Regions from separate parts of the Micromonospora matsumotoense genome, predicted to be linked through region 2. Evidence: predicted binding sites of a transcription regulator. Region 2 holds the regulator's gene; the other holds the start of a gene.
What was found. The regulator HspR, encoded in region 2, represses chaperone genes until heat shock. The targets are predictions, from matches to a motif close to TTGAGTNNNNNNNACTCAA.
Positions count from the first base shown of each region.

Region 1: the regulator HspR is predicted to act here: its motif matches at 12,784-12,802, upstream of lon (endopeptidase La).

Region 1 is NZ_CP192025.1:3,876,061-3,890,800, reverse strand. It holds partial or broken gene ACQP1S_RS17120 (dihydrolipoamide acetyltransferase family protein) at 1-1,365, shown strand, start outside; gene ACQP1S_RS17115 (right-handed parallel beta-helix repeat-containing protein) at 1,540-3,219, shown strand; gene ACQP1S_RS17110 (Ig-like domain-containing protein) at 3,396-4,664, shown strand; gene ACQP1S_RS17105 (STAS domain-containing protein) at 4,835-5,203, shown strand; gene ACQP1S_RS17100 (FKBP-type peptidyl-prolyl cis-trans isomerase) at 5,314-5,697, opposite strand; gene ACQP1S_RS17095 (hypothetical protein) at 5,868-6,434, opposite strand; gene ACQP1S_RS17090 (CBS domain-containing protein) at 6,657-7,355, shown strand; gene ACQP1S_RS17085 (helical backbone metal receptor) at 7,507-8,223, opposite strand; gene ACQP1S_RS17080 (DICT sensory domain-containing protein) at 8,241-9,344, opposite strand; gene ACQP1S_RS17075 (hypothetical protein) at 9,481-10,356, shown strand; gene ACQP1S_RS17070 (hypothetical protein) at 10,660-11,928, shown strand; gene ACQP1S_RS17065 (histone-like nucleoid-structuring protein Lsr2) at 12,235-12,582, opposite strand; gene lon (endopeptidase La) at 12,827-14,740, shown strand, end outside.
Region 2 is NZ_CP192025.1:173,203-187,942, reverse strand. It holds gene ACQP1S_RS00955 (hypothetical protein) at 1-258, opposite strand, end outside; gene ACQP1S_RS00950 (DUF350 domain-containing protein) at 258-680, opposite strand; gene ACQP1S_RS00945 (DUF4247 domain-containing protein) at 721-1,146, opposite strand; gene ACQP1S_RS00940 (DUF2617 family protein) at 1,202-1,816, opposite strand; gene ACQP1S_RS00935 (DUF4178 domain-containing protein) at 1,819-2,445, opposite strand; gene ACQP1S_RS00930 (hypothetical protein) at 2,542-2,946, opposite strand; gene clpB (ATP-dependent chaperone ClpB) at 3,154-5,745, opposite strand; gene ACQP1S_RS00920 (Fic family protein) at 5,942-6,994, shown strand; gene ACQP1S_RS00915 (winged helix-turn-helix domain-containing protein) at 7,220-7,726, shown strand; gene ACQP1S_RS00910 (cation:proton antiporter regulatory subunit) at 7,856-8,356, shown strand; gene ACQP1S_RS00905 (cation:proton antiporter) at 8,362-9,567, shown strand; gene ACQP1S_RS00900 (hypothetical protein) at 9,740-10,171, shown strand; gene ACQP1S_RS00895 (hypothetical protein) at 10,450-10,659, opposite strand; gene ACQP1S_RS00890 (heat shock protein transcriptional repressor HspR) at 10,927-11,370, opposite strand; gene dnaJ (molecular chaperone DnaJ) at 11,399-12,583, opposite strand; gene grpE (nucleotide exchange factor GrpE) at 12,666-13,409, opposite strand; gene dnaK (molecular chaperone DnaK) at 13,452-14,740, opposite strand, start outside.

The DNA.
Region 1 (14,740 bases), 3.7 Mb from region 2:
CCGTGGTCGACGTGCCCTGCCCGTACGCTGGGCGGGTGGTCGCGCTGCACGGCGCGGCCGGTGAGACGCGCCCGGTCGGCCAACCGCTGATCACGATCGCGCCGCCCGACGGCGGCGACGAGCCCGCCGGGCACGCCACCTACCGCGAGGAGGAGCGGGCCGGCTCCGGCAACGTGCTGATCGGGTACGGCACCGGCCACGGCCCCGCCCGCCGTCGCCGTCGCCCCCGGCTGACCCTGGCCCCGGAGCCGGTCGCCGAGGGCGCTGCCGCACCCTCGCGCAGCGTGCTCCCGGCTCCGCCCCCGTGGGTGGAGGTGTCGCCGGCCCGTCGTCCGAGCCGAGGGTCCCGGCCGGCGCGGGTGTGGGCGCCCCGGCCTGCGCCGGGGTGACCACCGACGGTGCCGTCCCGCCGGTGGGGGCGGCACTGCCCCGACCGGCGGGACGGCACCCCTGGTCATCTCCCCGATCGTGCGTCGGCTCGCCCGCGAGCACGGGGTGGACCTGGGCGCGCTGCGCGGCACCGGCCCCGGCGGCGTGATCCGTCGCTGCGACGTGGAGGCCGCGCTGGTCACCCCGCCGGACCGGCGCACCACCGCCGACGCCGACCGGCCCACCGCCGACGTGGACCGGCTGGCCCCGGTCGCGCACGTCGGGCTCGCCCCGACCGACGCGCAGGACATCGTCATCCCACTCACCGGCATCCGCCGGGTGATCGCCGACAAGCTCTCCCGCAGTCGCCGGGAGATCCCCGAGGTGACCATCTGGGTCGACGCGGACGCCACCGCGCTGCTGGCGACGCGGGCGGCGATCAACGCGGCCACCCCGGACGCCCCGGTCAGCGTGCTGGCCCTGCTGGCCCGGATCTGCCTCAGTGGACTGCGGCGCTTCCCGCAGCTCAACGCGCACGTCGACACCGAGGGGCAGCGCATCGTCCAGTCGGCCGGGGTGCACCTGGGTATCGCCGCGCAGACCGACCGGGGCCTGCTCGTCCCGGTGCTGCGGGACGCCCAGCGGCTGACCACCCGGGAGTTGGCCGCCGCCCTGGCCGAGACCACCGCCGCCGCCCGCGCCGGCACCCTGCCGCCGGCCCGGCTCACCGGCGGCACCTTCACCCTCAACAACTACGGAGTGTTCGGAGTGGACGGTTCCACCCCGATCATCAACCACCCGGAGGCCGCGCTGCTCGGCGTCGGGCGGATCGTGGACAAGCCGTGGGTGGTCGACGGGCAGTTGGCGGTCCGCAAGGTGACCCAGCTCAGCCTCACCTTCGACCACCGGGTCTGCGACGGCGGGGTGGCCGGCGGTTTCCTGCGGCACGTCGCCGACTGCGTCGAACAACCGGCGCTGCTGGTGGCGAACGTCTGAGCGGTACGCCCGGAGCCGGTCACCCTGGGCGGGGTGACCGGCTCCGTCGCGCTGCCCGGTGTTCGTCCGGTTCGTCCGGGCCGGCGGAGGGTTTTCCGTCCGGTGGGCCGGGAAACCGCCGTCGGTCGCGAACCCGCCGCACCGGTCGTGGGCGCGCCGCCGAGAGGAGCCACCGTGCCGTACCAGGGTCTGCCCGTCGCCGTGCGGGACCGCCGTCCCCCCGTCGCCGGTGCCCCGCTGTGGTGCAACGCCCACGACTACGGGTTGACCGGTGACGGGGTGACCAACGACCAGCCGGCGCTGGCCGCCCTGGTGGACCGGCTCGGTGCCGGCTACGCGGCCGACGGGCGGGCCCGGGTGATCTGGTGCCCGCCGGGGATCTACTCCATCCGGGACGCCGGCACGGTGTGGCGCAGCGGGGTGTCGCTGATCGGCGCCGGCCCGGCCGCCACCCGGTTCCTGCTCAGCAACGAGGGCAACCGCAGCGAGCCGACCCCGCTGGCGTTCTGGACGGTGCTCCAGCACGGCGCGGACCGGGACCGGCACATCGCCGACTGCACCTTCGCCGACTTCGAGATCGACGGCTCCGGGGTGGCCATGGCCGAGTACAACTACCTGGCCAAGGGCCTCGGGTTGCAGTACGTGGTACGCGGGGTGTTCCGCAACCTCTACATCCACCACACCGGAGCGAGCGGGCTGGGTTGCGACTTCCTCCAGGACACCCTGGTCGACGGGGTGGTGGTGGTCGGCTGCGGCCGGCTGGACAACGGTGAGCAGATGGGCGGCGCGGGCATCGGCATCGGCATCGGCGGTTGGGGCGACATGGAACGCCTGACCATCGCCAACTGCACCGCCCTCGCCAACGGCACCAACGGCATCTTCCTCGAACTCCAGAAGGACTACTGGACGCCGCCGCGCGGCTACCGGATCATCGGCTGCCACAGCCAGGGCAACCGCTTCGGCATCTCCGACTGGGGTGCCGACGGGCTGATCGTCACCGGTTGCACGATGACCGGCAACCTGGAGGCCGGCTACGACGTGTCCGGCAACGGCACCGCCGGGGTCGCCGGCCGGGGCGGCCTGCTCACCGACTGCGTCATCGACGGCAACGTGGGCGACGGGATCAGCGTGGGCAACACCCCGGGGCCGTACACGGTGCGGGGCAACCGGGTCAGCAGCAACGGCGGCTACGGCTACCACCAGCACGATCTGGGGCGTGGCTACCCGCACCCGGCGCAGGACGTGGTGGTGGAGAGCAACGAGTTCTGGGGCAACGGCCTGGACGCCATCCGGGTGGACCGGCCGATGACCGACGCGATGCTGCTCGACAACCGGATCCGCAACAACGGTCGGCAGTGCGCCGAGGCGTCCAGCGGTGGCGGAGAGTCGGTCCGCTACGCCGAACGGTCCGTGGTCGACCGTTCGGCGACCTGGGCGCAGGACAGCCACCGGGGCAAGGTGCTGCGGGTCGGCCGGCGGGTGGCGGTGGTGGCCGCCAACACCGCCACCGAGCTGCACCTCGCCCCGGTACGTCCGGACGCCTACTCCGGCTGGAGCGGGGACACCCCGCTGCCCGGCACCCCGTACGAGTTGCCGGCCGGACCGCCGACCCGGGCCGGCATCGCGATCCACGCCGCGTTCGACTCGGCGACGGTGCGGGGCAACCGGATCTGGGACAACCACCCCGAGCGCACCCAGACCCACGGGTTCTGGATCACCGCCCGGGGCAGTTGTGTCGCCTGCCGGGTGGAGGACAACGACCTGGCCGGCAACGCCGTGGCGGCCATCCGGCTGGACACCCCACCGGTCGGTGGGCGCTGGAACCGCAACCACGGCGACCAGGACTGGGACTGACGATCCGTGCCGGCCCGGCGCGGACGATCCCGGACATCGGTGCCGCCCGACCCCGTCCGGCACCGGCGGAGTCGATAAGCCCGGCCGTTGCCCACCCGGTTCCCCGAAAGCGTGACCCGGCCCGAGAAACGCCGTACAGAATGTGGCCAAGGGGACCGGAAATGGGGGGACGGAATATGGACGTGAGGCGGCGATTGACGCTTTTGGCGGTGACCATCGCAGCCACACCGTTGGTCCTCGGCGGATGTACCGCCGAGCGGAAGCCGGCGGCCGGGGCGGCACCCGGCGGGACGGCGGCCCCCACGGTGTCGGTGACCCCCGCCGATCGGGCGAAGGACGTACCGGTCAGCGCGGAGGTCGGCACCACCGTCAACAACGGGCGGGTGACCAGCGTGAAGCTCACCGACGACAGGGGGAAGACCGTCGTCGGCGAGCCGAGGGAGGACGGGTCGAGTTGGGTGCCGGCGGCCCCGTTGGGCGGTGGCCGGACCTATACCGCAGAGGTGACCGCGACCGGCGACGCGGGCCGGACGACCGTCGGGCGCACCACGTTCACCACGGCGACGAATACCACCCGGCAGGCGTTGACCAGCGTGCTCTATTTCGCCGGCAACCAGACGTACGGCACCGCGATGCCGGTGACGGTGGCGTTCGAACCGGCAATTCCCAAAGCGGCCAGGGCGGCCGTGCAGCGACGATTGTTCGTGAAGACCGATCCGCCCCAGCCGGGCACCTGGTCGTGGCTGGAGGACGGCAGTCAGGTCTACTACCGCGCGCCCGACTTCTGGCGCAGCGGGACGACGATCAGCGTCCGGTCCGCGCTCGAAGGGCTGCCGATCGGCAAGGAGTACGTGGGTGACGCCGACCGGCGGTCCACCTCGAAGATCGGTCGGCAGGTCGCCCTGGACATCGACAACGCCACCAAGCAGATGTCGGTCTTCCAGGACGGCAAGTTGGTCCGCCGGATCCCGGTCAGTCTCGGCAAGCCGAGCACCCCGAGTTCCAGCGGCAAGATGGTGATCATGGAGAAGCACCAGCAGACCCGCTTCGACACCCGGGGCGAGCCTGACGGCGGCTACGTGGTCGACGTCGAGGACGCCCAGCGCCTCACCTGGGGCGGCGAGTTCATCCACGCCGCGCCGTGGTCGGAGGGGGACCAGGGTTACACCAACGTCTCGCACGGCTGCGCCAACGTGTCGTCCACCGCCGCGGACTGGCTGATGGGTGTCACCCAGGTCGGCGACCTGGTCACCGTGAAGGGCACCGAGGTGCCGCTGCGGCCGGGCAACGGCTGGACGGCCTGGAACACCAGCTGGGCCGAGTTCGCCAGGGGCAGCGCGTTGCCCGTACCGCCGGGGCTGAAGCCGGCGCCCAGCACGAGCCCGCCGCATCCGGGGGCGGTCGCCGGTGGCTCGTCGCCCGCGCCGTCGGCCAGCGGCGGCTGACGACCGGCCGGGGAGCAACGATGCGGGTACGACCGGTGACCGGTCGCACCCGCATCACCCGACTCCACCCTGAGAAGGAGTCGGGGTCGGCTCCGGGGCGACCCTGGGACTACCCGGAAACCCACCTCTGGCAGGGCGGAAACGTCGGGGGTGGGGGCTAGATTCGGGGCATGACGCAGGGAGAGGACCGGTTCCACGTGCGGCTCCGGGTGGCCGACGACGTGGTCGAGGTGCGCGTGGTGGGCGAGATCGACATTGCCACCGTCGGCGAGTTCCGGGTCGCCCTCTGGGCCGCGCCGGCCCGTCCGCTGCTGCGGCTCGACCTCTCCGGCGTCCGGGTGCTCTCCGCCGCCGGGGTGCGGGCGCTGGTCGCCGCCCACCTGCGGGTCCGGGCCCGGGGCGGCGAACTGGTCGTGGTCGATCCCGATCCGGTGGTCGCCCGGGTGCTACGGGCCACCGGCCTGCACCGGATCATCGCGGTCCGACACGGCGACGCCCCGGTCGGGGTCAGGTCCCGCCCGCTGGCGGCCTGCGCCTGACGGGCCAGCGGGGCCGTCGACCTGTCCGCGTCCCGTCCGCCGGTGTTCCTCCCGACCGCGTCGGGTCGGGCGGCGGGGCCGCCGGCCGGTGCCGGCGACCCCGCCGGTGGTCAGCGGACGCCGAGCAGGTCGACGACGAAGACCAGGGTCTCGTTCGGCTTGATGACGCCGCCCGCGCCCCGGCTGCCGTAGCCCAGGTGCGGCGGGATGGTGAGCCGGCGACGGCCGCCGACCTTCATGCCCACCACGCCCTGGTCCCAGCCGGCGATGACCTGACCGCCGCCGAGCGGGAACTCGAAGGCCTCGCCCCGGTTCCAGGAGGCGTCGAACTCGCGCCCGGTGGAGTGGGACACCCCGACGTAGTGCACGTTGGCGACCTGGCCCGGACGGGCCTCGGGACCCTCACCGACGGTGAGGTCCTCGATGACGAGGTCGGCCGGGGCGGCGCCCTCGATCGGGCCGATCTCCGGCTTGCCTGCCTGGGGCGTGTTCATTGCTGATCTCCTCCGTCGTCGCGATCGTCCGGTCGGTGTCGATCCTGCCCGATCGCGACCGACCGATTCCCGGGGGTCCCGGAGCCGGGACCCCCGGGCGGGGTGGACGCGCGGCAGGGGCGCCACCGTCGAGGTGGCGCCCCTGCCGCGCGGTCGGCTGCCGAGGTCGGTTACCTGAGCCAGCCGAACCGGCGCACCAGCGGGAGGGTGGCCCAGACCCGGCCGAGGCCGAGGGTGTTCCCCGCGCCGACCAGGGCGAGACCGGCCAGCACCGCGGCGTAGATCAGGTGGTCGTCCATGAAGGGGTTGTTCTCGGGGGGCAGGACGGCGGTCCACATCAGCACCATGAGCAGGCCACCGGCGGCTGCGGCGAGCCGCATCCCGATGCCGAGCAGCAGGGCCACCCCGATGCCGGCCAGGCCGATCATGAACAGCCAGTCGGCCCAGGCCGCCCCGGCGATGTCCTGGTAGAGCCCCTGGAACGGACCCTTCGCGCCGAAGGCGAGGAAACCCTTGGTCGGGCTGCCACCGTTGATCCAGGCGTTCTTCGTCGCGGTCTCGTGGCCGAGGCCGAAGAGCTTGTCCAGGAAGGCCCAGAGGAAGATCCAGCCGAGGGCGATCCGGGTCCCGGCCCAGACGTACCGGGCGGCGCGCTGCCGGGTGGTCTCGGTTCCGGCCACCGGTGCGATGGTCCTGGCGGTGGTGTTCCGCTCGGTCGTCGCGGTCATGGTCTCCACGTCCCTTCTCTGCCTGGCACCGCACTTCCCGGTGGCAGTTACATTCCACGCCGGTGGCGGCCGTCCCGGCAGGGCCGACGGTCCGTGCCGCGGCAGGACCTAAGTCCCCTGGTTCGGACGTCCGGACGGGACCTTCGGCCCCGGCGGCCCCGGTCCGTCCGCCTCTGCCCCGGCCGGTCGGGCCGGCCCTAACGTCGGCCGGGAGAGCCCGAGGAGGTCGTGATGAGGACGTGGCAGGTGGACGACGTGATGACCCGGGAGGTCGCCACGGTGGGGGAGGGGACCCCCTACCGGGCGATCGTCGACGTGCTGATCCGGCGCGGCATCAGCGCGGTGCCGGTGGTGGACGGGTTCCGTCGCGTGCTGGGGGTGGTGTCCGAGGCGGACCTGCTGCACAAGGTGGAGCACTCCGGGGCGCAGGAGGAGCGGCGGGTCTTCGCCGGGCGACGGCGTCGGGTGTCCCGGGAGAAGGCCGAGGCGCTGCTGGCCGGGGAGTTGATGACCGCGCCGGCCGTCACCACCCATCCGGGAGCGTCGCTGCCGGCGGCGGCCCGGCTGATGGACCGGGAGGCGGTCAAGCGGCTGCCGGTCCTCGACGACCTGGGCCGGCTGGTCGGCATCGTGACCCGCAGCGACCTGCTCCGGGTGCACCTGCGCAGCGACGCCGAGATCCGCCAGGACGTGGTGCAGGAGGTGCTGCGGCGGGTGCTGGCCGTCCGGGACGGCCTGGTCACCGTGCAGGTCCGCGACGGTGCGGTGGTGCTGGACGGCCGGTTGGACCGGCGGACCGCCGCCGAGCTGGCGGTGAAGCTCGCCGGCCAGGTCAGCGGGGTGGTCCAGGTCACCAGCACCCTCGGGTACGACGTGGACGACGCCGGCCTGGTGGAGCGCTCGACGGGCGGGGTCACCCCGGTGGCCTGACCGGCACCCCCGGCCGGCCCGTCCACGCCGACCCGCGTGTCGTCGGCCTGTCCACGCCGGCCTGTCCCACGCCCGGACGGGCCGGCGGCAGGGCCCGACTCTGCCGGCCCGTCCACGCCGGGTCCGCGGCGACCTGGGCGACGGCGGGGGCTCACACCAGGGTCGAGAGCTGGGCGGTGAGCAGGGCGGGGGCCTCGGCCAGCGACGGGCCGTACCAGGTGAGATGCCGGCCGGAGACCAGCGCGCAGTCGATGCCGGGGAAGGCGTCCGGCCCGTCCGTGGCGGTGAACGCGTACGGCTCGTCGGGGAGCACCACCAGGTCGGGGCGGCGGGCCCGCAGCGCGTCGAGGTCGGGGCGCGGATAGCGTTCGGGGTCGTCGTCGTACAGGTTGACCACGCCGAGCCGGCGCAACACGTCCCCGGCGAAGGTGTCCCCGCCGAGCACCACCCACGGCCGACGCCACACCGGCACCACGGCCCGGCGTGTCCCGGCCTCGGCGACCGGTGCCGCCCAGGCCCGGCGGGCGTCGGTCAGCCACCCCGGCTCCCCGGTCACCCCCAGCGCGGCGAGCACCCCGGCCAGCTCGTCCAGGGCCTGCGGCACGGTGCGCGGGTAGGTGACCAGCACCGGCACCCCGGCCGCGGTGAGCGCGTCCGCGTCGACCCGCCGGTTCTCCTCCACGTTGAGCAGCACCAGGTCCGGCCGCAGCGCCCGGACCCGGTCCAGGTCGGGGTACTTGCTGCCACCGACCCGGGCCACGTCCAGCCCCGCCGGGTGGACGCACCAGTCGGTCGCGCCGACCAGCAGCTCCGGCACGGTCGCCGCCACCGCCTCGGTCAGCGACGGCACCAACGAGACCACCCGCATCCCGTGTTCTCCCGTCCTCAGCGTGGGGCGGCGCTCGCGACCGCCTCCCGGGCCACCGTGGCCATCGGCACGCCCTCCCGGGCCGCCCACTCGACGGCGTGCCGGACCTCGGCCACCGGCATCGGCCGCCGGTCGGTCACGGTGACCGCAGTGTGCACCGCGAAGGACACGAACGGGTACGACCGGGCCAGCCCGGCCACCGAGGCGTGCACCTGAGCGGCCACGGCCAGCGCCTCCTCCCGGGTCAACGCGGGCAGGACCAGCAGGTACTCGTCGGGGGCGAGCCGGATCGCCCGGTCGAGCGGGCGCAGGGGCGCGGTCAGCGCGGCGATCACGGCCTGCGCCTCCCGGGCGGTGCTGCGGCGTCCGAAGCGTTCGGCGGCGCCGGCCGGCTCACTGACCCGGACCCCGATCAGGGCCACCGGCAGGGTGCCGGCGGCGGTCACCCCGTCCATCCCGGTCCAGCGGCGCAGCGTCGGCTCGTCCACCAGAGGCGAGGGTGCCGGCACCTCCTCGGCGACCCGACCCGGCCCGCTGCGGTCGACCCGCTCGGCCATCAGCCGCAACGCCGCCTCGGCCCGGCTCTCACCGGGGGTCGCCGGCAGGTCCCAGACCCGGCGCAGCACCTGATCGATCGCGGTCAGGGCGGCCGGGGGGAGCCGGTCGCCGAGCTGCGCCCGCAGCCGGATCACCTCGTGCAGCGCCTCGTCGCGGCGGAACCCCCAGCGGCCGGAGAAGAGGCGGCCTTCCTCCAGCGTGCCGGCGGCCGCCACCTCCCGCCGGTCCCGGGCCACCAGGCTGGCCCCGAACCGGGGGGTCAGCGCCACCACGCTCCACTCCCGGGCCAGTTCCTCGGTCTCGTCCAGCGCCACGCCGTACCCACCGGGGGGCAGCTCCGGCGGTGCCGGCGCGACCAGCCCGACCACGGTGACCGCCGCGCCCGCGGCGATCCGCGTGTAGCGGGCCTGCTCCCGCAGGAAGTACGGCATCCGCTGGAACAGGGCGATCACCACCAGCGGGCCGTCCTCGGCGGTGGCCAGCGCCGACCGCTCGATGGCGTGGGAGACCGTGACGAGACTCCGCTTGGTCAACAGTTCCGGGGCCGGTCCGTCGTGCAGCACCCCGTGAGCGTAGAGATCGCGCTCGGGGCACACCAACCGCCTGGTAACGCGCCCATCGGCCGCACCGACGAGGCGGAAACGGGGGCCGACGTCCTAGACTCGGCCGGTCACCTCTCCTGCCACGGACGGACCGACGATGACGCGTACCGCCACCGACGACGGGGCCCGGCTGCGGCCGGTCCCGGCCGGTGACGCGCCGCTGTTCGTCCGGGCCGGCCAGGCGGTGTACCCCGCCCGTCGACTCGGTGACCTGGTGTCGCGGCGGCCGGCGGGGGTCACCGGGCACCAGTGGAGTTCGGCCCTGCGCGAGGAGTTCGACCACGTCGTCTGCGCGGCCGACACCGGATTCCCGTTGTTCGCCCTGACCGTCGGCCCCACCGCGCCGGCCGGCTCGGCCGGGCAGCGCGCCGAGCGGATGGCCGCGGCGGTGTGCGCCGCAGTGGGCCTGCCGGTGCTGCGGATCGGCTCGCCGACGCTGCGGGCCGCCGGACACGGCCGCCGGATCGTCACGTACGTCCTCGACGCCCGCGCCTACGCCGCCGGTGCCACCTCCTGCGACGACCCGGACGACGCCCCGGTCGGTTACCGCGACATCGTCGGCCGGTTGCCCGACGGGCGCACCGGGCCGGTGAACGACCTCGGCGCGCTGTCCCGGGCGGCGGCCGTCGAGGCGTACGTGTCGCGGCGGCTCAGTGACCCCATCGTGCGGGGGTTGCACGTGCGCTGGCGCGACGGGCTGGCCGAGGGGTGGAGCTGGGTCGAGGTGCGGCCCGGCCGGTGCCTGGTGGAACGGGTCACCGTGCACGAGGCGCGGTGGCACTGCGGGGTGGACCCCGCCCGCTTCGCCGAGGATCTCGCGGCGGTGGCGGTGGGCGACCGGCTGGCCGGGGTGGAGTTCGACGAATCGGCCCTGCTCGACCGGGGCGATCTGCGGCGGCAGATCTGCGCGCTGCGGGACCGGCGGGACGAGTTGGCCACGCCGTTCGCCTTCGATCACCTCTGCGGGGACTGAGCCCGGTAACGACCCGCCGTCATTCTCCGGCGACGTGTGGTGACATTCCGGCCCGGCTGAAAAATGGTCCTGGATTCCTTGATCCGCTTTGAACCTTCGTCCGGGCCGGCCCGTACCTAAGCGGGAATGGACAGGATCTTCCCAGCCGCGCCACCCGACGCGGCGGACGGTGCGGAAAGGCATCGTCGGCCATCGACGTGCGACCGGAACGTCGCAGTGACCCCGGTGGGGGAGACCGACCCGAAGGTCGTCTCCTCGTCGGGGACACGAGTCAGGCACCGGATCGAGAAGGAGAGCAATTCGATGCGCAGGTCCACAGGGGCACGCCGGTCGTCCGGTAACGCGCGGAGCAAGCGGCTGCTGGCGGCGGTCGGTGCGCTCGTCGTCTTCGGCGGTATCGCCGCCGTCACCCAGATCTCATCGGCCGGGGACAAGCCGCGGCAGCAGCAGGCCCGCAACGTCTCGTCGGCCTGTGTCGCACCGAGCCCCGGTGCCACCTCGCCGAGCGGGCGGGGCAGCACCACCCAGACCTGGCAGAACGGTCGCTGGGTCCGCAACCACTGGGGTGACGGTCAGATGTCCGTTGCCGAGTGCCAGGCCGTCAAGGCCGGCAACGCGCCGGTGACCACCCTCGCCTCGACGGTCGCCTGCCCACAGGTGACCCCCCGGCTGCCGCAGATTCCGGCGCAGGCCAAGGCCGAGGTGGACAAGGAACTCGCCCTGCTGAAGACCCAGATCGACGACGCCAACAAGCGGTTGGCGGCCGAGGGGCGCAACGGGCAGGCGTTCATCAACAACGCCATCCTCGGTCCGTTGGCCGACAAGCGGCGGTCCGCCCTGAACCGGATCGCCACCGCGATCGGCCGGTTCGCCCAGCGCCCGCAGGGCCTGGAGCAACTCGCCGGCTGCCAGGTCGCCGCCAATAACGGTGGCAACAACAACGGCGGCCAGAACGGCAACACCGGCGGCCAGAACAACAACGGCGGCAACAACAACGGCGGCCAGAACGGCAACAACGGCAACGCCCTGGGCGTGCTCGCGAAGGACTGCGCCAACAGCAGGTTGCAGCCGCACGACGGCTTCCAGAACGGCAACCGCTGTGTCAGTACCGCGTTCGGCGAGGTCGGCGCGGCGGCCAGCAACCCGTCGCTGCTGATCACGCAGTTCCCGAACCAGGTGCAGCGCAACCAGGCCTTCAGCCTGAAGGTCTCCACCCGCAACCTGGTCCGTGACCGGTTCCTGGCGGCCGGCCAGGGCGGCTACTACGTGGAGAGTTCGGTGCTCAACGGTCAGGGCCTCACCCGTGGCCACTTCCACACCGCCTGCCGGATGCTGCAGAACACCAACCAGGCCCCGTCGAACCCGCAGGACGTTCCGGCGTTCTTCGTGGCCACCGAGGACGGCAAGGGCGGCAACCAGTCCGACGACGTGACCATCCAGATCCCGGGCCTGCCGCAGTCGGGTACGGCGCAGTGCGCGGTCTGGGCCGGTGACGGTTCGCACCGGGTGCCGATGATGGAGCGGGCCAACCAGACCCCCGCCTTCGACGTGGTACGCATCCGGGTCAACTGACCGGACAGGCGACGACGGCCACGGGCCGCCCCGGGAACTCCCGGGGCGGCCCGTGGCTTTTCGGACGGGTCCACGCTCCGGAGGCCGACGCCGTGGTCCGGCGCGGGGTGGTGCGGCCAGTGGTGGCGATCCTGTTCCGGGCGGCGGCCTGCGGGGCGGCGCGTTCCGGTGGTCAGGGCCGGCCGGGCCGGCAAGGGTTTCGGCGACGGGCCGATGGGTGAAATTGTGGACACGGCGAAAAGCGCCGGGGTCGCCGCTGTTATCTCAGCGTGACCCCGGCGCGTCCGTTCGTGACCTGACCGCCGGTCAGCGGTTCTTCCACGCCTCCACGACCGAGACCGGGATGCGACCGCGCTCGGAAATCTCGTGGCCGTTCTTGGTCGCCCATTCCCGGATGGCGCGGTTCTGCTCGCGATCCATTCCCGAGACCCCGGCGCGAGCCGGGCGGCGAGCCGGGCGACCGGCCTCGACCGCACCTCGCCCCATTCGACGGCCAGCGGTGATGTAGGCGTCGAGCGCCTTGCGCAGCACCCCCACGTTCTCGTCGGAGAGATCGATGGTGTACGCCGCCCCGTCCAGGCTGAACTCGACGGTCCGATCGGCCTTTCCGCCGTCGAGGTCGTCGGTCAGAACGGTGATTACTTTCCTTGCCATCGCCATTACTCCCTGTGTTGAGCGGGGTGTGCTAAGAGTTTGACGTATCTGACGGCAAATCCGCAACAATACGCCTCTCTTTCATTTGGCGGGTCGGGTCAATCCTGGGAAATTCGGGTCCGGCCAATGCTGGCGGGTGGTGGCGACACGGGCGGGATGTGTCCTGGGTCACACTGAGGAACACGGGGAACGGTTGGTGACTTGAGTGAGACACGCTCAACCTCAAGGTGATGGCAGGTGTCTGATGGCAACCCTTCCGGTACTTCCGCTGACCGACGTCGTCCTGCTTCCCGGCATGGTCATCCCGGTGACCCTCGACCCGACCACCCAGGCGGCGATCGACGCCGCCCGGGCCAGCGGCGACAAGAGCCTGCTCGCCGTGCCCCGCATCGACGGCGAGTACGGCCCCGTGGGCACGATCGCCACCATCGAGAAGGTGGGCCGGCTCCCCGACGGTGAACCCGCCGCCGTGGTGCGCGGCCTGGCCCGCGCCCGGATCGGCTCCGGGGTCCCCGGGCCCGGCGCCGCCCTCTGGGTGGAGGCCACCCGACTCGACGAACCCGCCCCCGCCGGTCGCGCCCGCGACCTGGCCCGGGAATACCGCGCCCTGATGACCTCGGTCCTGCAGCAGCGGGGCGCCTGGCAGGTCATCGACGCGATGGAGCGGATGACCGACCTGTCCGAACTGGCCGACGCGGCGGGTTACGCGCCCTGGCTCAGCCTGGCACAGAAGACCGAACTGCTCGCCGCGCCGGACGTCACCGCCCGGCTGGAGCTGCTCGTCGGCTGGGTGAAGGAGCACCTGGCCGAGCAGGAGGTCACCGAGCAGATCACCAGCGACGTCCGGGAAGGGCTGGAGAAGTCCCAGCGGGAGTTCCTGCTCCGCCAGCAGCTCGCCGCGATCCGCAAGGAACTGGGCGAGGACGAGCCGGACGGCTCCGCCGACTACCGGGCCCGGGTCGAGACCGCCGACCTGCCGGAGACGGTCCGCGAGGCGGCGCTGCGCGAGGTCGGCAAGCTGGAACGGGCCAGCGACGCCTCCCCGGAGGCGGGCTGGATCAGGACCTGGCTGGACACGGTGCTGGAGATGCCGTGGAGCACGCGTACCGAGGACAACACCGACCTGGCGGCGGCCCGGGCGGTGCTCGACGCCGACCACGCCGGCCTGGCCGACGTGAAGGACCGCATCCTGGAACACCTCGCGGTGCGCAACCGCCGCGCCGAGCGCAACCTCGGGGTGGTCGGCGGGCGCGGTTCCGGCGCGGTGCTGGCCCTCGCCGGCCCGCCCGGTGTCGGCAAGACCAGCCTCGGCGAGTCGGTGGCCCGTGCCCTGGGCCGCAACTTCGTCCGGGTCTCCCTCGGCGGCGTCCGCGACGAGGCCGAGATCCGTGGCCACCGACGCACCTACGTCGGGGCGTTGCCCGGCCGGATCGTCCGCGCGCTGCGCGAGGCCGGCTCGATGAACCCGGTGGTGCTCCTCGACGAGGTCGACAAGCTGGCCGTCGGGTACGCCGGGGACCCGGCCGCCGCCCTGCTGGAGGTGCTCGACCCGGCACAGAACCACACCTTCCGGGACCACTACCTGGAGGTCGACCTCGACCTGTCCGACGTGCTCTTCCTGGCCACCGCCAACGTGGTGGAGGCCGTTCCCGGCCCGCTGCTGGACCGGATGGAACTGGTTACTCTGGACGGGTACACCGAGGACGAGAAGGTCGCCATCGCCCGCGACCACCTGCTGCCCCGGCAGCTCCAGCGGGCCGGGCTGACCACCGATGAGGTCACCGTGGCCGACGAGGCGCTCGCCCGGATCGCGGGGGAGCACACCCGGGAGGCCGGCGTCCGGCAGCTCGAACGGGCCCTGGCCAAGATCCTGCGCAAGGTCGCCGTCGCCCTGGCAACCGACCCGGCACCGGTCGAGGTGGACACCGGCAACCTGGCCCGCTACCTGGGCCGGCCGAAGTTCACCCCGGAGTCGGCGGAGCGGACGGCGGTGCCCGGCGTCGCCACCGGGCTGGCGGTCACCGGCGCGGGTGGTGACGTGCTCTTCATCGAGGCCACCAGCATGGCGGGTGAGCCCGGGTTGACCCTGACCGGGCAGCTCGGCGACGTGATGAAGGAGTCCGCGCACATCGCGTGGTCCTACCTGCGGGCCAACGGG
Region 2 (14,740 bases):
GCCGACGCTCACCGGCGAGCGGAACGACTCCTCCAGCCACCAGCCGTAGCAGATGCCCTGACTGGCGGTGGCCTGCGCGAGGAGCGGCACGGTGTCGGTGCGCTCGTCGACCGCCGGGGCGGGAACGGCGGTGCCGCCGGAGTCCTGATTGAAGAGGCTGCTTCCCACGCAACAGAGCACGAACAGGCCGAGGATGATCCCACCCACCCAGGCGCCCGTGTTCTGCTTCGCCTTCGCCGGTGGTTTCGCCGTGGTCATCAGCTGATGGCGGCGGCGATGATCGCGCCGGTGGCGAGGTGCACCACCGCCGACACCCAGACCGCCGGGTGCGGCTGCGGGTCGACCAGCAGCTCGCCCAGCTTGCCCGGGGTCAACGCGTCGAGCAGCACGAACGCCAACGCCATGATGACCAGCCCGACGATCCCGTACGCGGCGGCGCCGACCAGGCCGAGGAGGAAATCGTCCTCGCTGGCGGCGATCGCGGCGACCACGATCGTGCCGACGCCGGCCAGGTTCGAGGCGAGCAGCAGCGCCGCGTTGCGGTTGCGTTCGGTCCAGATCAGCTCGTGGAGCTTGCCCGGGGTGGCCACGTCGACCAACACGTAGCCGATGGCCATCAGGACGACGCCGACCACCCCGTAGGCGAGGGTGACCAGCAGATCGGTGACCAGGTTCTGCACAGCGTGCTCCAGGGGTTCGTTCGGTCGGGGTGGTGCGGGGTCACTTACCGGCGCCGGGGCCGCCGCCGCGTACCGTGCTGCCCCGCCCCCAGCCCCAGTGGCTGCCCACCGTCGAGTGGTAACGCGGGTACGCGGTCCGCATCCGTTCCAGCAGGATCACCGAGCCGGCGGCGATCGGCAGGATCACCAGCGAGTCGTCGTCGTAGCGCAGGTAGACGCCGCTGCCGTCGACGTACTGGTCGGCCGGCTTCCAGGCGCCGGTGATGTCGTCCGCCACCTGGCTCGGGGTCCGGTTCGAGGTGTAGGCGACGGCGTCCCGCCCGATGTCCCGGTTCGCCGACCGGGTGTAGCGGTCCTCGATGTAACCCCGGGGCGAGAAGTTGCCGTAAAAGATGGCGAAGGCGGCAACCAGCGCCCCGATGACCGCGAAGGCCACCCCCACCACGAACCAGCGTCGGTACGTCACAGTGTCTTCTCCGTTCGCGACTGCGGGGCTCGCAAAACCGGCTCACTCCTCGCGCTCACCGCGTCTTCTCCGTTCGCGACTGCGGGGCTCGCAGAACCGGCTGCGAGGTGCGCGGCAGCGCCACCACCGTCTCGGTCAGGACCAGCTCGTTGGTCTGGGGGTACGCGTGCCAGGTGCGCCAGCCCACCGACCCGTCCGGCGCGTCGGGGCGTACGGCCAGCGCGGTGACCGCGTCCGGGTCCCCGGGAAAGACCCCCACCAGGGCGTACGGGTCGTCGGCCAGGTCGGCGCGGAGCGCGGCGATCCGGGTGTGCAGCTCGTCCCCGGCGGGGCGCAGCACGGTGGCCGTGAACCGGTAGCCACCCGCCTCGTCGTGCAGGGTGCCGGGCAGGTGCGGCGGTCGGCCGGGCAGGCAGGCGACCGTCTCGACCAGCCCACCCGCCCCGGCGGGACCCGCCGCGTCAGGGCCCATCATCGCGTCAGGGCCCGCCGCGTCAGGAGCGGTGAGGACGACCTGGTGGGAAGCGCCGAGCAGGCGCAGCCGGAGCCGGATACCGCCGGGCAGCGTCAGGTCACGGACGTGCAGGGCGGGGCGTTCCGGGCCACCGAGCGCCAGACTCAGGTCGGCGGCGCAGGTGTCGACGTACGGGGTGTCCAGGCTGACCAGCACGATCAGGACCCCTCCGGCCCGGCCTGCGGGTACACCATCACGTCGGTACGGTGCAGTCGCTCGCCCCGGCCCACCTCCCAGCCGGCCTCCCCGTACGCCTCGAAGGAGAGCCGATCGTCGCCCTGCCCCCGGTAGTCGTGGTAGCGGACCGTGCCGTACGGGTCGAGGCCGGTGCTGCCGGTGGCCGAGTAGCGGGCCTGGCCGGACTCCTCCCAGGAGTAGCGGCGACCGGCGAAGTCGAGGGTGGGTGCGCCCGGGGTGACCGTCGCGGCCGGCTCGGCCGTCCAGAGCACCAACTCCAGGTCGGGGTCCTCCTCGACGGAGAGCCAGCGCTTGTCGCCCTCGACGGTGTCCAGCAGGTGCTCGGCCCAGCTCCAACCGCCCTCGACCAGGTGCACCGAGCCACGGACCGCGTACGACACCCGGCGGATCTCGACGATGTCGCCGGGCTTGAGCTTGCGGGGGTCACCGCGCAGCGCATCGGAGTCGGTGTCGCGGAAAGGGTCCTTCGCCGCCGTCGGGCGGGTGGGCTTGCGCCCCTTGCGCATGGCCACCACCGCCACCACGATCCCGGCGACCCCGATCAGACATCCCAGCGTCGCTACGACGTACGCCACCGAACCGTTCACCCCGACCACCTCCCCAAGTGCATCGGCGGAGACGGTAACAACCCCGCGCACCCCGCGCACCTGGGGAAACTTCGTGAGTTCTGAGTGAGCAGTCAGTTACCGAGCGTCCCCGTCGGTACGGTGGGCGGCCAGCCGGTCCGCTGCGTACCCGCTCAGGGTGGTGGTGGCCATCGTGCAGCCAGTGAAGGTGGTGAACTCGTCGTCCTCGTCACGCAGGATCGTCCAGGCGTCCCGGGCCGCCGCCGGGTCGACCTGTTCCAACAGCGCCGCCGCGTACGCCCGCCCGGCCGGCGAGCCGTGCCGCAGCAGCCAGTCGACCTGTTCACGGGCCTGCCGGGGGCGCCGCGCGAACGCCTCCTCGACCCGCCGGTACGCCTCGGTCACCGGCAACAGCGTGCCGGCGAACCCCACCCCGCCGAACGCGACGGTGTCCGCCCCGGCGAGTTCCCGCACGGCGGCATCCAACTCCGGATCCCCGCTCTTCTTCCGCATCCCGAACATGCCCCCATCCTTCCCCCGCCCCTCCCCACCCCACCCCACCCCACCGCGCCCCGCGCCCCGCGCCCAGCCCGGTCCGACTGCGGTGATCAAGAGGTTTACGTCAAGGGAGAGCGCTCTCAGTGACGCAAACCTCTTGATCGCCGGCACGGTGGGCCGGTGGAGCGCCGGGCCGACCCGGCCGGTGGGGCGGGGTCGGCCCGGGGAGGGTCAGCTGGTGGTGACGGTCAGGCCGTCCTTGCCGTCGGAGAGGTCGACCCGCACCGTGTCGCCGTCCCGGATCACGCCACCCAGCAGCGCCTTGGCGAGTTGGTCGCCGATGGCCGACTGGACCAGGCGGCGCAGCGGGCGGGCCCCGTAGATCGGGTCGTACCCGTGCTCGGCGAGCCAGGTGCGGGCGGTGTCGGTGACGTCCAGCGCCAGCCGGCGGTCGGCGAGCCGCTTGCGCAACCGGCCGAGCTGGATGTCGACGATGGCCCGCAGGTCGTCCCCGCGCAGCGCGGCGAACACCACGATGTCGTCGAGCCGATTGAGGAACTCCGGCTTGAAGTGCGAGCGGACCACCGCGAGCACCCCCTCGCGGCGCTGCTCCTCGGCCAGCGTCAGGTCGCTGATCACCGACGACCCCAGATTGGAGGTGAGGATCAGGATCGCGTTGCGGAAGTCGACGGTACGACCCTGGCCGTCGGTGAGCCGACCGTCGTCGAGCACCTGGAGCAGGATGTCGAAGACGTCCGGGTGGGCCTTCTCCACCTCGTCCAGCAGGATCACCGAGTAGGGCCGGCGGCGCACCGCCTCGGTGAGCTGACCGCCCTCCTCGTAACCGACGTAACCGGGCGGGGCACCCACCAGGCGGGCGACCGAGTGCTTCTCGCCGTACTCGCTCATGTCGATGCGGACCATGGCCCGCTCGTCGTCGAAGAGGAACTCGGCGAGCGCCTTGGCCAGCTCGGTCTTGCCGACGCCGGTGGGGCCGAGGAAGAGGAAGCTGCCGGTGGGGCGGTCCGGGTCGGCGACACCGGCCCGGGCCCGGCGTACCGCGTCGGAGACGGCACCGACGGCCTCGGCCTGGCCGACGACCCGGCCGCCCAGCGACTCCTCCATCCGGAGCAGCTTGGCGGTCTCGCCCTCCAGCAGCCGGCCGGCCGGGATGCCGGTCCAGGCGGCCACCACGGCGGCGATGTCGTCCGCGCCGACCTCCTCCTTGAGCATCGCGCCGTCGGCCTGGAGCCGGGCCAGCTCCTCCTCGGCCTTCGTCAGGTCGACCTGGAGTGCCGGGATGCGGCCGTAGCGCAGCTCGGCGGCGCGTTCCAGCTCGCCGTCGCGTTCGGCCCGCTCGGCCTCGCCGCCCAGGCGTTCCAGCTCCTCCTTGGCGGTGGACAGCTTGGTGATGTGGCTCTTCTCGGTCTGCCAGCGCTCGGACAGCGCGGTGAGCTGCTCGCGCTTGTCGGCCAGCTCCTTGCGCAGCCGCTCCAGCCGCTCGGCGGAGGCGGCGTCGGGCTCCTTGGCCAGCGCCATCTCCTCGATCTCCAGCCGGCGGACCGCCCGCTCGATCTCGTCCACCTCGACCGGCCGGGAATCGATCTCCATCCGGAGCCGGGACGCGGACTCGTCGACCAGGTCGATCGCCTTGTCGGGCAGGAACCGGTCGGTGATGTAGCGGTCGGACAGCGACGCGGCGGCGACCAGCGCGGCGTCGGTGATCCGGACGCCGTGATGCACCTCGTAGCGCTCCTTGAGGCCGCGCAGGATGCCGATGGTGTCCTCGATGGTCGGCTCGCCGACCAGCACCGGCTGGAAGCGGCGCTCCAGGGCCGGGTCCTTCTCGATGTGCTCGCGGTACTCGTCGAGGGTGGTCGCGCCGACCATCCGCAACTCGCCGCGCGCCAGCATCGGCTTGAGCATGTTGCCGGCGTCCATCGAGCCCTCGCCCTTGCCCGCGCCGACCACCGTGTGCAGCTCGTCCAGGAACGTGATGACCTGCCCGTTGGAGTTCTTGATCTCCTCCAGGACGGACTTGAGCCGCTCCTCGAACTGGCCCCGGTACTGCGCCCCGGCGACCATCGCGCCGAGGTCGAGCGAGACCAGCTTCTTGCCCCGCAGCGACTCCGGCACGTCGCCGGCCACGATCCGCTGGGCCAGCCCCTCGACGATCGCGGTCTTGCCGACGCCGGGCTCGCCGATCAGCACCGGGTTGTTCTTGGTACGCCGGGAGAGCACCTGGATCACCCGGCGGATCTCCGAATCCCGGCCGATCACCGGGTCGATCTTGCCGTCCCGGGCGCTGGCGGTGAGGTCGACGCCGTACTTGGTCAGCGCCTGGTAGGTCTGCTCCGGGTCGGCGGTGGTGACCCGCCGGTCCCCGCCCCGCACGGTCGGGAACGCGGCGACCAGGGTCTCCTCGGTGGCCCCGGCGGACTTCAACGCGTGGGACACCGCGCCACCCACCCGGGCCAGGCCGGCCAGCAGGTGCTCGGTGGAGGTGTACTCGTCGCCGAGCGGCCGGGCGATCTGCTCGGCGGCCCCGATGGTGTTGACGAACTCGCGGGCCAGGGTGGGCTCGGCGATGCTGGAGCCGCGCGCGGCGGGCAACGCGTCGACCGCGCGCTGGGCGACCCGGCGCAGCTCGGCGGGATCGGCACCGACGGCGCGCAGCAGCCCGGCGGCGGTCGAGCCGTCGGTGTCGAGCAGGGCCAGCAGCAGGTGCCAGGATTCCACGGTGGCATGACCACGCTGGTTGGCCAGCGCGACGGCACCGGTGATGGTTTCGCGGCTCTTGGTGGTGAGTCGTTCCGTGTTCATGGGCTCCCCCGGGATCGGCGTGTCCACTAGAACAGACACCACCAGACTTGAGCCTATTCCGCTCAACTCTGGTGGTGTGACTCACACCACAATGAGTCAGGACCGAACACGCCGAGGCGCGCACCGCAAACTACCCAAAGAAACCACTAAACTAAATAACTCTCCTCATCGTTAGGTACTTTATCGGGAGTTTGCCGTGCTCAGCTTCGCCGACCTGGACCATTGCATCGGCCACGTTCCCGGCTCGGTCGTGACGGCACTGAGCACCGTGGACGTCGGCCGGGGATCGGAGGATCTCTACCGCGACCAGCTACCCGGGCTACTCAACCAGTTGGCCGACCGGGCCCGGGTAGCGAGCATCACCGCCTCGTCGGCCATCGAGGGGATCGTCGTCGACGACAGTGCCCGGGCCGACCGCATCCTCGCCGGCCGGGTCACCAACCTGAGAACTCGCAGCGAGCAGGAGTTGGCCGGCTACCGGGACGCGCAGGACTACCTTTTCCACGGCGCCTGGCGACCGCTGAATCCGGGCCTCCTGCTACATCTACACAAGTTGCTCTTCGCCCACACCGCCGCGCCGGGCGGTCAGTTCAAGACCGAGGACAACGTCGTCGTCGACCGCGCCGCCAGCGGCGAAGTGACTGTCCGCTTCCGGCCCGTACGAGCGTCGGACACGCCCTATTTCGTAGCCGAACTGATCGATCGTTACGCGGCCGAGAGGACAGCGCGGCGTCACCATCCGGTACTCCTCGTCGGCCTCTTCGTACTCGACCTCCTCGTCGTGCACCCCTTCGAGGACGGCAACGGCCGGGTGACGCGGGCACTCACCAACGCCCTGCTGATGGATGCCGGCTACTCGGTGTCGAGGTACGTCAGCCTGGAGCAACAGATCGCCGTGAGCGCAGACGGCTACTACCAGGCACTGCTGGACTCGACCCATGGCTGGCACGACGGTGCTGCCGACCCCTGGCCGTGGCTGACCTACTTCGTCAACATCCTGGCGAACGCGTATCGCATGTTCGCCGAACGCGCAGCTTCGGATCGGGCAGACGGTTCGAAGCAGGACCGGGTGCTCGACTACGTGCTCCACCACGCTCCGCGCATCTTTCGGGTCGCCGATATCCGCACGGCGCTGCCCGGCATCAGTGACCCGACGATCCGTGTCGTACTGGATCGCCTACGTCGTGAGGGCGTGATCGCTTCGGAGGGGCTGGGCCGGGCGGCGGCCTGGCGGCGCCTGCCGTCCTGATCCGGCGGAAGGCACCCGCAAGGCGCTACGCCGGCAGTTACTCACCGACCAGCCCCGGGTCAGCGGGGCAGGCGGGCGGTGCAGGGGGTCTCGTGGTCGGCCCGGAGCACACACCGCCGGGTCACGCTTCCCCGCCCGGAGCAATATCGGCCCGATGGCGGTATCGCGATGGCTCGGACACCGCAATATCGGCCCAATTGAGTTGACCAAGGTAGAGCTTCGACGGTGGGTGCAGCGACTCGTACACCATGGCGCTCCTTCGTTGGACGGCTCGGTGTCGCGGTGCCGGAAGGGCAGCCCGGCCGGGCTGCCGGTTCAGCCGGGCTGCCCGCCCTGCCGTCGCAGCCCACTTCGGCGGTACGACGACAGGGCCGCTTCGCATGGCCGCGCCGACGCGGTCCTGTCGATCTCAGGGCTGGCACGACTGACGCGCCTTCTGGCCCAGTCGTGCCAGGCCGCGAATGCCAACCGGAGACCGGTTTGCCTACCAGGAGTTGCCGCCATGCCCCGAGTTTCCGACCGTCAGCGCATTGCCCAGGACTCCGCGACAAGATCGCCTCCGGCGAGTACACGCCAGGCGACAAGTTGCCATCCCTACGTGAGTTGATCGCGCACAACGAGGTTTCCGCCGAACCCGTACGCTCCGCACTACTGATCCTTCAGGCGGAGGGCCTCATCGAAGGCCACCAGGGCAAGGGAACCTACGTCACACCGCGCAGAGCCTCCCCTTGATCCCGCAGCGCGGGTCGGCGTTACCGACCGGCGAGCCGGCGACCACAGCCGGTGCCGGCCGCAAAGTGCTCACCAGCAGCGCAGACGTCCGCCGGGCCCAGCTTGGCCGCAGGGTATAGCCTCTCGTCCGTGCGAGTACGTGTCGAACAGACCCCCTTACCGGGAATCGGCGTACGTCATGATCTGATGACGGAATCCGGCCGCCGGCTCGGCGTGGTATCCCACCGCAATGGCCGCCGCGACCTGGTGCTCTACGATCCGGACGATCCTGATTCCTGCCAGCACGACGTCCCGCTGACCGACGACGAGGCGGAAGCGCTCGCCGACATCCTCGGCGCGTCGCTGATGCTGGGTCAGCTCTCCGGCCTGCGCGAGCAGGCGGCCGGGCTGCTCACCGAGCAGATCGCCATTCCGGCCGGGTCGAAGTACGTCAACAAGCGGCTCGGTGACACCAAGGCGCGTACCCGCACCAGCGCCTCCATCGTGGCGGTGCTCCGGCAGGGCGAGGTCAACGTCTCGCCCGATCCCACCTTCCGCTTCGCGGCCGGTGACGTGGTGGTCGTGGTCGGTACCCGGCAGGGTCTCGACGGCGTGACCGCCATCCTCGCCGACAGTGACCCGGACGGCTGAGGCGTATGCACGAAACCACCACCCTGCTCGTCGAGGTCGGCGCGCTCCTGCTGCTGCTCGGGCTGCTCGGCCGACTCAGCCGCCGGTTCGGCGTCTCCCCCATCCCCCTCTACCTGGTCGCCGGTCTCGCGTTCGGCCACGGCGGTCTGCTGCCGTTGGCCGCCAGCGAGGAGTTCTTCGCCGTCGGCGCCGAGATCGGCGTCATCCTGCTGCTGGTCATGCTCGGCCTGGAATACAGCGCCAACGAGTTGGTCGGCAACCTGCGCTCGGCGGCCCCGGCCGGCCTGATCGACGCGGCGCTCAACGCCCTGCCCGGTTTCGGTTTCGCACTGCTGCTCGGCTGGGGCTGGGTGGCCGCCGTGGTACTCGGCGGCATCACCTGGATCTCGTCCTCCGGGGTGATCGCCAAGGTGCTCGGCGACCTCGGCCGGGTCGGTAACCGGGAAACCCCGGTCATCCTCTCCGTGCTGGTCATCGAGGACCTGGCGATGGCGCTCTACCTGCCGCTGGTGACCGCGCTGCTGGCCGGCGTGGGCCTGGTCAAGGGTGGGATCGCGCTGGGTGTCGCGGTGTTCACCGTGGTGATCGTGCTGGTCGTCGCCATCCGCTTCGGCCACCTGATCTCCGCCGCCCTGTCGGCGAAGGACCCGGAGGCGCTGCTGCTCGGGGTGCTCGGCCTGACCCTGCTGGTGGCCGGTATCGCCGCCCGGCTCCAGGTCTCCGCCGCCGTCGGGGCGTTCCTGGTCGGTATCGCCCTGTCCGGGCCGGTGGCGCACCACGCCACCGAACTGCTCTCCCCGCTGCGGGACCTCTTCGCCGCGGTCTTCTTCGTCTTCTTCGGCCTGGTCACCGACCCCCGGGACATGCCGCCGGTGCTGCTGCCCGCGATCGTGCTGGCCGTGGTCACCATGGGGACGAAGCTGCTCACCGGCTACCTGGCGGCCCGCCGGGCCGGCATCGCCGAGCCCGGCCGCTGGCGGGCCGGCTTCGCGTTGATGCCGCGCGGTGAGTTCTCCATCGTCATCGCCGGTCTGGCCGTCGCCGCCGGCACCGTCGAACCCAAGCTGGCCGCGCTCGCCACGGCGTACGTGCTGATCACCGTCATCACCGGTCCGATGCTCGCCCGGCTGCCCGACATGCGCTGGTTCAAGCAGCGGCTGCGTCGGCGGATCGCCGCCCGGCACCCCCGGCCGATGCCCGCCACGGACTGAGAGCTGCCTGGTCAGGCCGCCGACACGGGTGGCCTGACCAGGACCTCCGTTGCCGAATTGCTCCCGGCGGGGTCTTCCGTCGGCCGGGCAGCGGCGACTAGCGTTGCGCCCCAGCAGGCCAGGGTCTCGCGGCGGACGGAGGCACCCCGCGGGTGTGAGCGGAAGGTTGCCGGTGAGCGTGCAAGGTCCGCCGTTCCACGGCTTCGCCAACCCCGTCGACCCGTCGCCCGGGGAGTTGCGGGCCTGGGCGTACCAGCCGGATTCGGTGCCGTTGACCTCCCTGCCCCAGGACTGGGATCTGTTGGTCTCCGGCGACCACCTGGTGCTCACCCTCTTCGAGTTGGCGCTGGACCCGACCTGTCCGGCACGCCGCTTCGCCCTGCACTGCCTCTACATCTACGCGGCCGACGGCATCCGGACGAACTTCCGCGCCCACCCCCGGCGGCGCTTCCGCAAGCTGGTGGAGCAGGCCGAGCGGGACGGCGACGAGTTGGTGCGCAACTGGGCGTACAACAGTCGGGTGCTGCTGGCCCGGCAGGAACTCTTCACCTACCACGACTGGTGCGAGGGCGGCCTGGTCCGGGACAACCGCCGGCTCGGCTGACCGACGGCGCACCCCGGCCCAGGCCTGGGCCGCCGCCACCGTGGCCTCGGCCCCGAACGGGCCGCCGCCACCGTTCCCCGGCCCAGGACAGGCCGCCACCACTGTTCCCCCGGCCCAGGACAGGCCGCCACCACTGTTCCCCCGGCCCAGGACAGGCCGCCACCACTGTTCCCCCGGCCCAGGACGGGCCGCCGCCACGGAAACCCCTCGACCTGACCCGACGGCGAGGCGAACGGGCCGGGACCCCCCGTGGGTCCCGGCCCGCACGTCGCGGATCGTCAGCGTGCCGATCCGCCCTGGTTGCGGCGTTTCTCCTCGGCCCGCCCCCGGTCCACGCCGTGGTCGCCCTGGTCGGCGAACCTGCCGTCCTTGACCTTGTCGGAGAACTTGCCCTCGGTGACCCGGTCAAACTTCTCCCGGACGTTCTCGGCCACCTTGTTGAGCCGCTCCTCCGCCTGCCGGGCCACCTTCTTCGCCGATTCCGCCACGGTTTCCCCCCGTCATCGGAGCCCGGATTGAGCCGGTCGGCCCTGATTCAGAGGCTAGCGGGAACGACCACTCCGCCGCCGGAAAACCCCCGACCCCCCGCCCGCAGATCACCACCGACCCGCAAGGGACGGAACCTCCCCAAGATCCACTCTCGTGAGCCGAAATAGCGGTGTCCCCACCGTGGGACACCGCTATTTCCGCTCAAGAGAGTGGATCTTGCCCAAATGGGCCAGGCCAGGCCAGACGGGCCAGGCCAGGCCAGACGGTCAGCGGTCGGGCTGGCGGCGGGGACGCCAGACGACCAGCGCCGTGGAGGTACGGTTCGTGGGCACCAGGGCTCCCCGCGAGAAGCCGCTGGCCAGCGTCTCCAGCTCGGCGATCCGCCGGTACGCGGCGTCCAGCTCCGCCTCCAGCCGGGCCACCCGCTGCTGGGCCTGCTCCACCAGGCGTTCCAGCCCGATGATCCGCTTCACCCCGGCCAGGTTGACGCCCTCGTCCTGACTGAGTCGCTGCACCTCGCGCAGCAGCACCACGTCGCGCACGCTGTAGCGCCGCCCACCACCGGCGGCCCGGCCGGCCTGCACCAGGCCGAGCCGGTCGTACTGACGCAGCGTCTGCGGGTGCATTCCCGCCATCCGTGCCGCGACCGAGATCATCAGCACCTTGGCCTCGTAGGCAGGGTCACCCGAACCGACGAACCCGTCCGACATCCCTCTCACCTCCGCACCCGTCCACCGGTCAGCCGACCCGACGCACCCGTGCGTCGAGATGTTCCCGGGCCGCTGGCGGCGTCGCGCCGGCGAACGACTCCAGCGCCGCCCGGGCCTCGTCCGACACCGTCGCCGGCACCACCACGTCCAGCGTGACCAGCAGGTCACCGGCCTGGCCGTCGCGACGCACCACACCCTTGCCCCGGGCCCGCAGCACCCGCCCGGACGGGGTCCCCGGCGGCACGCGCAGGGTCACCGCGCCGTCCAGCGTGGGCACCCGCAGGTCGACGCCGAGCACCGCCTCGGCGAAGGTGATCGGCACGGCCAGCGTCAGGTCGTCGCCGGTACGCCCGAACAGGTCGTCCGGGCGGACCTTCACCTGGACGAACAGGTCGCCCGCCGGCCCACCCCGCTGACCCGGCTCGCCCCGCCCGGCCAACCTGATCCGCTGCCCGTCGGCCACCCCGGCGGGAAAACGGACGTTCAGCGTGCGGGTCTTGGTGACCCCGCCGGTGCCGTGGCACTCGGGGCACTTCTCCTCGACGACCGTGCCGACGCCCTGGCAGTTGCGGCACGGCTCGGAGAAGCTGAACGACCCCTGGTCCCGGGTGGTCACCCCGGCGCCGTGGCAGACCGGGCAGGCGGTCGGCTGGGTGCCGGGCTTCGCGCCGTTGCCGTGGCAGGTGTCGCAGACCCCGGGCGCGCGCAGCGTCAGCGGCAGGGTGACACCACGCACCGCGTCCCCGAAGTCGAGGGCCACCTCGGTCTCCACGTCCCGGCCCCGGGCCGGGCCACGTGCCCGCGTCGGACCGGCACCACCGGCGCCACCGCCGGAGAAGATCGAGCTGAACAGGTCGGTGAAGCCGCCACCACCGAACCGGGTGTCCCCGCCACCGCCGCCGAACAGGTCGGAGACGTCGAACGGGGCACCGCCGGGCTGACCCGTGCCGCGCGCGCCCCGACGGAACGCGCCCGAGCCGAACAGCGAGCGCATCTCGTCGTACTCGCGGCGCTTGGTGTCGTCGCCGAGCACCGCGTACGCCTCGGAGACGCCCTTGAACCGCTCCTCAGCCAACGGGTCACCGGGGTTGTGGTCCGGATGTGACTCCCGGGCCAACTTCCGGTACGACTTCTTGATCTCGTCCGAGGAGGCGGACTTCTCCACGCCCAACGTGGCGTAGAAGTCCTTCTCGATCCAGTCCTTGGAACTCACCGGTCCACCCCCTTCCATGAGATGTGGCCCGGTCGCCCCGCCCACCGGCTGAGGGTGGGCGGGGCGACCGGATGGCCGTGCACTATTCCGGGTCGGCGACCGCGACCATGGCCGGCCGCAGCAGCCGCTCACCCCGCAGGTAGCCCCGACGCATCACCTGTACGCAGGTGGGCTCGTCGACGTCCGGCGAGGTCCGGTGCGCGACCGCCTCGTGCCGGGTCGGGTCGAACGGGTCACCCTTTTCACCGAAGGGCGTCAGGCCGAACTTGCCCAGCGCCGTGGTGAGCTGCTCGGCAACCGTGCCGAACGGCCCGACCAGGTCGCCGTGCTCGCGGGCCCGGTCCAGGTCGTCCAGGATGGGCAGCAGTGCGGCCAGCACCGAGCCGGTCGCCTGCTCCTGGACCACGCCCCGGTCCCGGTCCACCCGCTTGCGGTAGTTGGCGTACTCCGCCGACACCCGTTGCAGGTCCCGGGTCCGTTCGTCCAGCTCGGCCCGGAGGGCTTCCAGCTCGGCGCCGAGCGGCGAGCCCGTCGGGCTGCCGTCGACCGGCTGCGCGGGGGCGTCCACCACCGGTGGGCCGGTCGGTGCCGGGCCGTCGAGCGCGGTCGCCTCGGCCTCGATCTCGTCGACCATCACCTCGGCCTCCTCGACCAGCCCTTCGGCCGGGGCGTCCGCCCCGGCGTCGGCGGCGGCGGGCGTCTCCTCGGTCCTGCCGAGCTTGCGGTTGTTCCGGATGACGACCCGCGGCCCGTCGTCGGCGGGCTCGGAGCCACCCGGCGTCGACCCGGAGGCGCCCGGGTCGGCGGCTCGTGGCTTCTCCGTCATACGACTACCTCGATCCCTGTGCGGTGAGTTCGGCGCGGACGGTCACTTCTTGTCCTCGTCCACGATCTCCGCGTCGACCACGTCGTCCGGGCCGCCCGCCTTCGGGGCCCCGGCGGCACCCGCGCCGGCACCGGCACCCGCGCCCGGACCGGCCTCGCCCGGCTGCTCCCCCTGCTCGGCCTGCTGCGAGTAGAGCAGCGAACCGGCCTGCTGGGAGACCTGGGCGAGCCGCTCGTGAGCCGCCTTGATCTTCTCGATGTCCTGGCCGCCGAGCGCGCCGCGCAGCTCGCCGAGGGCCTCGTTGAGCTGCTCCCGGTTCTCCGTCGGCAGCTTGTCGCCGCTCTCGGCGAGGAACTTCTCGGTCTGCCACTGGAGCGCCTCGGCCACGTTGCGGGCCTCGGCCTCCTCGCGGCGACGCTTGTCGTCGTCGGCGTGCTCCTCGGCGTCGCGGCGCATCCGCTCGATGTCGTCCTTCGGCAGCGAGGAGCCGCCGGTGATCGTCATCTTCTGTTCCTTGCCGGTGCCCAGGTCCTTGGCGTGCACGTTGACGATGCCGTTGGCGTCGATGTCGAAGGTGACCTCGACCTGCGGCACGCCGCGCGGCGCCGGCGGGAGGCCGGTCAGCTCGAAGGTGCCGAGCTTCTTGTTGTACGCCGCGATCTCACGCTCGCCCTGGAACACCTGGATCAGCACCGACGGCTGGTTGTCGTCGGCCGTGGTGAAGACCTCGGAGCGCTTGGTCGGGATGGTGGTGTTGCGCTCGATGAGCTTGGTGAAGATGCCGCCCTTGGTCTCGATGCCCAGGCTCAGCGGGGTCACGTCGAGCAGCAGGACGTCCTTGACCTCGCCCTTGAGCACGCCGGCCTGCAGCGCCGCGCCGACGGCGACGACCTCGTCCGGGTTGACGCCCTTGTTGGGGTCGCGGCCGGTGAGCTGCTTGACCAGGTCGGTCACGGCCGGCATCCGGGTGGAGCCGCCGACCAGGATCACGTGGTCGACACCGGCGATCTTGATGCCGGCGTCCTTCACGGCCTGCTCGAACGGGCCCTTGCAGCGGTCCAGCAGGTCCTGCGTCATCCGCTGGAACTCGGCGCGGCTGAGCGTCACGTCCAGGTGCAGCGGGCCGGCCGAGCCGGCGGTGATGTACGGCAGGTTGATGTTGGTGGTGGTGGCCGCCGACAGCTCGATCTTGGCCTTCTCGGCCGCCTCGCGGAGCCGCTGGAGGGCCATCTTGTCCTGGCCCAGGTCGATGCCGTGCTCGCCGCGGAACGTCTTCACCAGGTGGTCGATGATCCGCTGGTCCCAGTCGTCACCGCCGAGCTGGTTGTCAC